Regions from separate parts of the Micromonospora sp. RTGN7 genome, predicted to be linked through region 2. Evidence: riboswitches for the same ligand, from Rfam matches in the RefSeq annotation. Region 2 holds a riboswitch; the other holds the start of a gene.
The links. Region 2 has a riboswitch for S-adenosylmethionine ahead of SNR22_RS22220 (ABC transporter substrate-binding protein). Riboswitches for the same ligand answer to the same signal wherever they lie in the genome.
Positions count from the first base shown of each region.

Region 1: linked by a shared signal. The riboswitch ahead of thrC (threonine synthase) and the one ahead of SNR22_RS22220 (ABC transporter substrate-binding protein) in region 2 are both predicted to bind S-adenosylmethionine.

Region 1 covers NZ_JAPZLF010000023.1:49,999-54,401, forward strand. The annotation lists gene SNR22_RS25445 (winged helix-turn-helix domain-containing protein) at 221-454, shown strand; gene SNR22_RS25450 (hypothetical protein) at 552-1,265, opposite strand; gene SNR22_RS25455 (hypothetical protein) at 1,378-1,845, opposite strand; SAM riboswitch class I at 2,043-2,174, shown strand; gene thrC (threonine synthase) at 2,187-3,473, shown strand; gene SNR22_RS25465 (hypothetical protein) at 3,784-4,356, opposite strand.
Region 2 covers NZ_JAPZLF010000016.1:140,873-145,275, reverse strand. The annotation lists gene SNR22_RS22235 (N-acetylmuramoyl-L-alanine amidase) at 1-530, shown strand, start outside; partial or broken gene SNR22_RS22230 (ATP-binding domain-containing protein) at 591-767, opposite strand; gene SNR22_RS22225 (hypothetical protein) at 770-1,312, shown strand; SAM riboswitch class IV at 1,323-1,434, shown strand; gene SNR22_RS22220 (ABC transporter substrate-binding protein) at 1,708-2,598, shown strand; gene SNR22_RS22215 (amino acid ABC transporter permease) at 2,679-3,482, shown strand; gene SNR22_RS22210 (amino acid ABC transporter ATP-binding protein) at 3,479-4,228, shown strand; gene SNR22_RS22205 (NAD(P)/FAD-dependent oxidoreductase) at 4,283-4,403, opposite strand, start outside.

The sequences.
Region 1 (4,403 bases), on a different contig from region 2:
CGGGGCAGCGCGATGGCCCGAAGGGGGAGTCCGAGCCGGGGCACGCGCTGCCCCGGTGGTGGTGTCCGGGCGTGAGACCCGGGAGGTGAGACGCCAGGCTGCCGAGCGAGGAATCCCTTATTCGTTAGGCTAGTTCAGATACTTACCTAAGTCAACGACCGTGTTGTAGGTAAGGGTGATCCCATGGTCAGATGGTGGTGCCGAGCGAGGAGTACCACCGATGGCCAACCGAACCGCTGACTATGTTCGTGTCGTAGAGACGATCACGGCGCAGATCCGTGCCGGCGAGCTTGCCGCTGGAGACAAGTTACCCACCTACGCCCAGCTCGCCGACCAGTACAAGATCAGCGTTTCGACCGCACAAGCGGCACTGCGGATCTTGCGAGATCGCGGCTTGGTGGAGGGGCATCAGGGCAAGGGGACCTACGTTGCTGCCCTCTCAGAATCGTCGTAGATCGATCAGGTCGGTGCCGGCCTGAACCTGGTCGGCGCGGGCCGAGGGCAGGGTGGTGTCCGGAGTGCGGGGACACCACCCCGTCGGCCTCCGTTCGCTACGGCTTGTAGGCCTCATCGGTGTGGCTGACCTCGCTGAACGTGCTGCCGGAGAGCTGGTAGATGGAGGTGCGCCGGATGTCCAGCTCGGCCATGCCGCGTTCGGCGGAGCGGGTCAGCCAGACGACCTTCGCCTTGCCACCGGACACGGTGATCGAGACGACCGGGGTTCGGTCGTCCAGTTCGGCCACGCTTTGGTAGACCGGCTCACCATCGGCGTTGTGCCACACCACCAACGTGTAGAAGGTGCCGGTGCCCCCGCTCTTGAGAGCGACCGCACCGACCGCGTCCGCCGCGCCGTCGTCGTCCAGGTCACCGATTCCGCAGGCCTTCTGGAGGGTGACCGTGTCACCGTCCTCACCGGACCAGACGCCCTCGGACAGCGGGAGGTAGTCGGCGTACCCCTGGTAGGGGACCTTGGTGCTGCCGACGTGGGCACCGGCGAGCTGCTTGCAGGTCAGCGCGGGCACCTTCTTCGGCGCTGGCTTCGGCGGCGCGACGGGTGTACCGGCGACGGTCGGCTTCGGCCCGGCGGTGGGGCCCGTTGTTGCCGGGGCCGGCTCCGGGTCGTCCTCCGCCGGGGCGACCGGTTCGTCGGCGGCCGGAGCGGTGGTCGTACCCGCTGAGGAGGGCGACCCCCCGGTGTCGCCGCAGCCTGCGGTCAACAGACAGGCCAGGGCGATCATCGCGAGGCTGGGCAGGGTCCGGCGCATCGGCCAGTTCCTCTCTCGGGGGTTGAGTTGCCCGCACCGTAGCGGCCTCGCGCCACCCCGGTGATCAAGGTCCGGCCGGGCCCTTTCGACGCGGGGGCCCGACCGGCCGGACTCACCCGGTCGACCCGCCGCAGACCCGCCAGGCGTCACCCTCCTTGACCAGGCTGATGACCTTCTCCCGGTCCGCGATCTTGACGGTCACCTTGGCGCTGGTGTCGTCGTTGGTGCTCGTGTGCACCTGGGTGTCGGTGACCTTGTACCCGTCCAGGGGCGGCTCGGCCTGCCAGGCCCGGGTGAACTGCGCCTCGGTCAGTCGGGCGCGCATTCGGTCGCAGAGCCGGGCATACGCGGCCGGGTAGTTGCCCGCCTTCGCGTCGTCCAGGTACTGGGTCGCGGCGTCCCGGGCCGGGGTGATGGTGCCCTGCACGGTGCGGAACAGCCAGAAGCCGCCGCCGACCGCGCCGGTGCAGCAGAGCAGTGCCACCACGGCGACCACGATGATCACGTTGCGGGTCGACCGGCTGAGTCCACGGGACTTCGGGGGTGGCCCGGGGAAACCGGGCGTCGGGGGGTATGTCACGCGGTGAGCGTAGAAACCCCAGGCCAGCCGCCATGTAGGCCCCCCTTGGAATTGGCTGGCGGCTATGTGTCGGATGGTGGTGGCACCGATTCCGGCGGTGACGGTGTGACCAGGTCCATGTCCGCGAAGCGGCCCACCCGCTGGGAACCCCGGGTGTTGGGGCGGTCGTCACCGTAGACTCGGGCGCACAACTGAATACCTCATCCAGAGGGGCAGAGGGATACGGCCCGACGAAGCCCCGGCAACCACCCGCGCGCTCGATGACGAGCGGCGCGGACAGGTGCCAATTCCGTCCCCGCCGCAGGGTGCGATGCGGGGAAAGATGAGAGGACTTCCTCGCCATGACGTCGACTCTTGCCGCGCCCGGCATCGACACCACCGCCAGCCCCGCCCGAGCCCTGGTCTGCCGGGCCTGTTCGGCGCGCTACCCGCTGGCCGCGCAACACGCCTGCTACGAGTGTTTCGGCCCCCTTGAGGTCGACTACGACACCGCAGCCCTGGCCCGGGTCACCCGGGAGCAGATCGAGGCGGGTCCGCAGAACATCTGGCGGTACGCCGCCCTCCTCCCGGCCGGCCAGGACCCCGCCACCCGGGTGACTCTCGACCCGGGGCTTACCCCGCTGGTCGCCGCGCCCAACCTCGCCGCCGAGCTGGGCATCACCGCCCCGCTCTGGGTCAAGGACGACAGCGCCAACCCGACGCACTCGTTCAAGGACCGGGTGGTCTCGGTGGCCCTCACCGCAGCCCGGGCGCTCGGCTTCGCCCGCTTCGCCTGTGCCTCGACCGGCAACCTGGCCAACTCGGTTGCCGCCCACGCGGCCCGCGCCGGAACCCCGTCGATCGTCTTCATCCCCAGCGACCTGGAGCCGGGCAAGATCGTCACCACCGCCGTCTACGGCGGCGAGCTGGTGGCCATCGACGGCTCGTACGACGACGTGAACCGGCTCTGCGGCGAGCTGGTGGAGACCGACGAGTTCGAGGACACCGCCTTCGTCAACGTCAACGTCCGCCCGTTCTACGCCGAGGGTTCCAAGACCCTCGGGTACGAGGTGGCCGAGCAGCTCGGCTGGCGCATCCCGGCGCAGGTGGTCATCCCGATGGCCAGCGGCGAGCTGCTCACCAAGATCGACAAAGCGTTCAGTGAACTGGTCGAGATCGGCCTCGTGGAGGCCCCGGCCGGCGGCTGGAAGGTCTTCGGCGCCCAGTCGGCCGGCTGTAACCCGATCGCCACCGCCCTGCACGCCGAGCGCGACACCATTACTCCGGTCAAGCCGACCGGCATCGCCAAGTCGCTCAACATCGGCGACCCGGCCGCCGGCATCTACGCCCTGGAGGCCGTGCGGCGCACCGGCGGCTGGATGGAGTACGTCGACGACGACGAGATCCGCGAGGGCATCCGGCTGCTGGCCCGAACGACCGGGATCTTCGCCGAGACCGCCGGCGGGGTGACCGTGGCGGTGCTGCGCAAGCTGGTCGACTCCGGCCGGCTCGACCCGACGGCGGAGACCGTGGTCTTCAACACCGGTGAGGGGCTGAAGACCATCGACGCCGTCGCCGGCCAGGTCGGCCCGACGCATCACATCAAACCCTCGTTGCGCGCCGCCCGCGAGGCAGGCCTCCTCGGCTGACGGCTGCCCGAGCGCGCCGCACCCTGCGGGACGCGCTCTGCGGCTCGCCGCCGCTGAGCGACACGATGTGCGGTATGTCACGTCCTGCCCCCCGGGCCGCGGCGGGCACGACATACCGCATCCGGGGAGAACTCCCGGTCACCCGGTCGGTGGAGGTGTGGATCGCCCGGATGGGGGATCCGGCGCATCCACCGAGTAACCGACCTTTTGCCTTGGGTGAGAAAGACCCGTCGCTAAGGACTTGACGGCGATAACCGGACGGCGCAAGATGCTCGGTGCGGGAGGGCGTTTCGCCGGAGACTTTTAGTTCTTACGACCCAACGCCGGAGGCGTTGTGCGATCGTCCCTCCCGACCAACTTCCCGATTCGGGCCGGCGAGAAATTCGCCGGCCCGATCGTCGTTTCCGGTCACCGTCGGCCTGTGAGCAGCACGACCACGCTGGCCGAGCAGGGCGCGGTCGACGCGGGCAGCCCATGGGCGCAGCACCGGCTCGGCGTAGCCGCCGGCGGCCAGGCCGGCCCGCCGTTCGAAGAGATTGCCCCGGCCGTAGCTGCCGGTGAGCGTGTACGACCAGCCGCAGGCCAGCCAGTACGCCGGCCAGAACAGCGGCCCGAGCAGCGCGTACTGGCGGGTGTGCCGGGTCTCGTGGCCCAGCAGTTCGGCCCGGTCCGGGTGCAGCAGCCACTCGGCGGGGCGACGGGTCAGGATCACCGAGCCGACGGTGAAGCACTCCTGCCGTGGCACCGGCAGTCGGTATCCGCCGGCCACGATCACCCCGTCCGGGGTGCGCACCCGGGCGGTCCGGGCCAGGGCGGCCAGCGCCAGCCCGACCGGGGTGGAGCCGTTCAGCCAGGTGGCTCGGGTGCAGGCGCGTTGCCGCATGACTCCAGCATGCGGCCGGTTCGCCGGTGCCGCCAGCGCCGGTTGTC
Region 2 (4,403 bases):
CGTGCCCGGGGGCGGCGTTCTACCGGCAGTTCCCAGAACTACGCCGCCGGGTCTTCCAGGAGCTGGGCACCAGCATCGGCGACGTGCCGGCCCGCCGCTGGCCGGACCTGTGGCGCTTCGTCAGCTCCCCGGCGGTACGGGTGGTGCAGTACCTGCTCACCCATCACGGCTATGTCCTGCCGGTGAACAACGCGTTCGACGCCGCGACCGTCGCCGCCGTGCAGGACTGGCAGGCCCGCAACGGCATCCCGGTCGACGTCGACGCCACCGTCACGGCACCGACCTGGGAGACCCTCGCACCCGAGCTGGACAAGCACGCCACCGGTGCCCCGGTCAGCGCGGTGCAGTTCATCCTGAACGCGAAGGGTTACGCCGACGTGGCGGTGACCGGCGAGTTCGACCACGCCACCAAGAAGGCCGTCCAGGACCTCCAGCGGCTGCACGGCCTGCACCCCAACGGCAAGGTCAGCACGAGCACCTGGTGCGCGCTCGTCGGCGGCGTGGTCCGCCAGTCGTTCCAGGCGGGCTGACCGGCCCACGATCGCGGTGGGGCGGGTCCGGCGGGGTCCCGCCCCACCGTCGGGTTCCGGTCAGTCGGCCAGCACCGCCGGCAGGGGCCGGTGGTGGACGATGTCCAGGCGGGACACCGCCCTGGTCAGGGCAACGTAGAGCCGGTGCGCGCCGCGCGCCTCGGCGGCCAGGATGTCGGCCGGCTCGACCAGCACCACATGGTCGTACTCCAGGCCCTTGGCCAGAGTCACGGGCACCGGTGGCCACCCGGGGCGAGTTGGCCCGGGTGGTGCGCGGCCGACGCCCGGGCGAAGCGCCGCTCGCCGCGCTGCACCGGCACTTCCTCGACGGACTGGACCGCCACGACCCGATCACCGGCCTCAACGACGACCCCCGGGTGCTGGCGTACCACGGGATGGTGTTCTCGACCCCGAGCCTCGCCGCCCGGGTGACCGGCCATGCCGCCGTCGAGGAGGCTGCGCTGGCCGACGCCCTCGACGAGGCCACCGGCGGCACGCGCCGCGACGAGCGGGGACGACCGGCGGTCGGGGCCCGGCCCGACGGACTGACCGGCCGACTCGCGGCGGCGCAGATCGTCGCGGCGCAGCGGGTGCTGGCCCGGGACAACTGGCGCCGCCTCACCTCCGGGCACACCGCGACGCAGGCGCACCCCGAGGCGACAGCCGCCGCCGACCACGCCTTCACGCTGCTCGGCGCCGGCCTGGCTCCTTACCGGGCTGAGCCTCGGCAAGGCGTGAGCGTGGTCATAACGACTGGACGCCCGCCCGGGTGTCGTTGCTAGGCTCCCAGCAGGTCATGAGCGCCAGCGTCAAGCCCCGGCTCGCTGGCCGGCAACCCTCCTCCGCGGTGGGGTGCCCCGGGTGAAGACCAGGCACCGGCATTTCCCCGGTGCAAGCGTGGCCTGGTCCCCAGGTCAACACCGACCTTGGAGAATCATGTCTGTTCGTCCTCGCGCCCGTGGTGCCCACTCGGCCCCGCCGGCGTCGCCGTCCCGCCCCACGCTGATCCGGTGCCGGCACGTGGACCTGATGCGGGTGTGCAGCGACGGCTGTCGCCGTCCCGCGGCGCGCTGAACGCCTCCACCCCTTCCGTAACAGCCCCTTCGCGGCACCGCCACCGGCGTGCCGTGCCCGACGGCGTGCCGTCCGCACGTCGTCCTCATCCCAGGAGACACCTGTGCCATTCCTTGCTGCCCTGACCAGGTTCACCGCGCTGGGCGTCGCGGCCGTCGTCGGCGCCGCCGCCCTCACCGCCTGCGGCGACGACACCTCGGCCGCCGCCGACAACCCCTACGGCCTGGCCTCCCCCGGTGTGCTGCGGGCCGGCACGCTCACCGACGCCCCGCCGAACGTGTACCTCAAGGACGGCACGTTCACCGGCTTCGACAACGACCTGCTCACCGCCGTCGCCGCGAAGATCGACCTCAAGGTGGAATTCGTCGGCACCGACTTCTCCGCGCTGCTCTCGCAGGTCAACAACCGCAAGTTCGACGTGGGCAGCTCCTCGATCACCATCACGGAGGCCCGGAAGAAGACGGTCGACTTCGGAAACGGCTACGACTTCGGCTACTTCGGCCTGGACGTCCCGGCCGGCTCCCCGATCACCGGCTTCGACCAGCTCGCCGGCAAGCGGGTGGTGGTGGTGCAGGGCACCGTGCAGGACGACTACGCCACCGGCCAGAAGCTGGACCCGGTGCGGGTGCCGGACTACAACGGCGCGCTCAACCAGCTCAGGGCCGGCACCGCCGACGCCTGGATCGCTCCGGCCGAGATCGGCGACAAGTCGGCCGCCGACAGCGGCGGCAAGATCAAGGTGGCGGCGAAGCAGCTCAGCTCGACCCCGACCGCGTACGCGGTGGCCAAGGGGAGCGACGCGCTGCGCGAGGCGCTGAACAAGGGCCTCGACGAGGTCATCGCCGACGGTACGTGGAGCCGGTTGCAGGCGCAGTACTACCCCGGCCGACCGGTCCCGGCGGACTTCACGCCGGGCAGCGGATCGGCGCCGGTGCCGAGCGCGTCGGCGGCGCCGTCCGACTCGGCCGCGCCGTCGGCGTCGGCGTCCTCCTGAGGTACGCCCGCGCCTGACAGTACGGATGACGGGCTCACGGTACGGATGACCGGCGAGCGGGGCGGACGGGAGGACGACTGATGGATCCACTGAGCACCCTCTGGGAGACCTTCTTCGACTGGGAGTCGATGCGGGCGGCGCTACCCGAGATGCTGACCGTCGGGTTGCCCAACACGCTGATCCTGGCGATCTCGGCCGCCCTGCTCGGCTCCCTGTTGGGCATGCTGCTGGCGGTCGCGGGCATCTCGCGTACCCGCTGGTTGCGGTGGCCCGCGCGGGTGTACACCGACGTCTTCCGCGGCCTGCCGGCGGCAGCGACGATCCTGCTCATCGGCGTCGGCCTAGCGCCGCTGGGCATGCAGGTCTGGGGCCCGAACCCGTACCCGCTGGGCATCCTGGCGCTGTCGCTGATCGGGTCGGCGTACATCGGGGAGATCTTCCGGGCCGGAATCCAGAGCGTGGAGGCCGCGCAGTTGGAGGGGGCCCGCGCGCTGGGCTTCTCCTGGGGCGAGGCGATGCGCCTGGTGATCATTCCGCAGGGGGTCCGGCGGGTGCTGCCGGCCTGGGTGAACCAGCTCATCGCCCTGATCAAGGACTCCAGCCTGGTGTACTTCCTCGGCCTGGTGGCCAGCCAGCGGGAGCTGTTCCGGATCGGGCAGGACCACGCGGCGACGACGGGCAACGAGTCGGCGCTGCTGCTGGCCGGCCTGCTCTACCTGACGCTGACCGTGCCGCTGACCCACGCCGTGAACTGGATCGACCGGCGGCTGCGCCAGGGCCGACCGGCGACGGCCGAGGACGACGGCGGGCTCGCGCTCGCCGGCCAGACCGCGCTGCCCGGCGAGGCCGGCGCCCGCGCGACGACGGAGAAGGATGCGCGATGAGCATTCCCACCGGCACGACAACCTCGGTCAGCCTGAGTGTGCGCGACGTCCACCTGGCCTTCGGCGCCAACCGGGTGCTGCGCGGCGCGAGCCTGGACGTCGCCCGGGGCGGCACGGCCTGCGTCATCGGGCCGTCCGGGTCGGGCAAGTCCACCCTGCTGCGCACCGTCAACCGGCTCATCGAGCCGGACCGCGGCGACGTGCTGTTGGACGGGCGCAGCGTGCTCGGCGACGACCCGGACGCGCTGCGCCAGCGGATCGGCATGGTGTTCCAGCAGTTCAACCTCTTCCCGCACATGACGGTGCTGCGCAACATCACCCTGGCGCTGCGCCGGCTCAAGCGGCTCGGCGAGGACGAGGCCGTGCAGGTGGCCCGCGCCCAACTGGATCGGGTCGGGCTGGCCGGCAAGGCCGACGCCCGGCCGGCGCACCTCTCCGGCGGGCAGCAGCAGCGGGTGGCGATCGCCCGGGCGCTGGCGTTGCAGCCGCAGGTGATGCTCTTCGACGAGGCGACCTCGGCGCTGGACCCGGAGCTGGTCAAGGGGGTACTGGCCATCATGGCGGAGCTGTCGGCCGGCGGGATGACCATGGTGGTGGTGACCCACGAGATGGGCTTCGCCCGCGAGGTCGCCGACACCGTCGCGTTCATGGACGGCGGGGTGGTGCTGGAGGCCGGCGAACCCGCCGCGATCTTCGAGGCCCCCGAACACCCACGGCTACGCCGCTTCCTGGCCCAGGTGCTCTGAACCCCTTCGCCCGGCGGGGTGCTCGGGCCACCCCGCCGGGACGGAGGATCCGGGTCAGCCGGTGGAGCGGCCCACCGTCGACGCGGCCCGGGCGCGGTGGGCGGCGACGGCGCCGGCGATCTCCTCGGCGATCAGGTCGGCATTGATCGCCGCCGCCGCCCGCATTCCCGCCGCC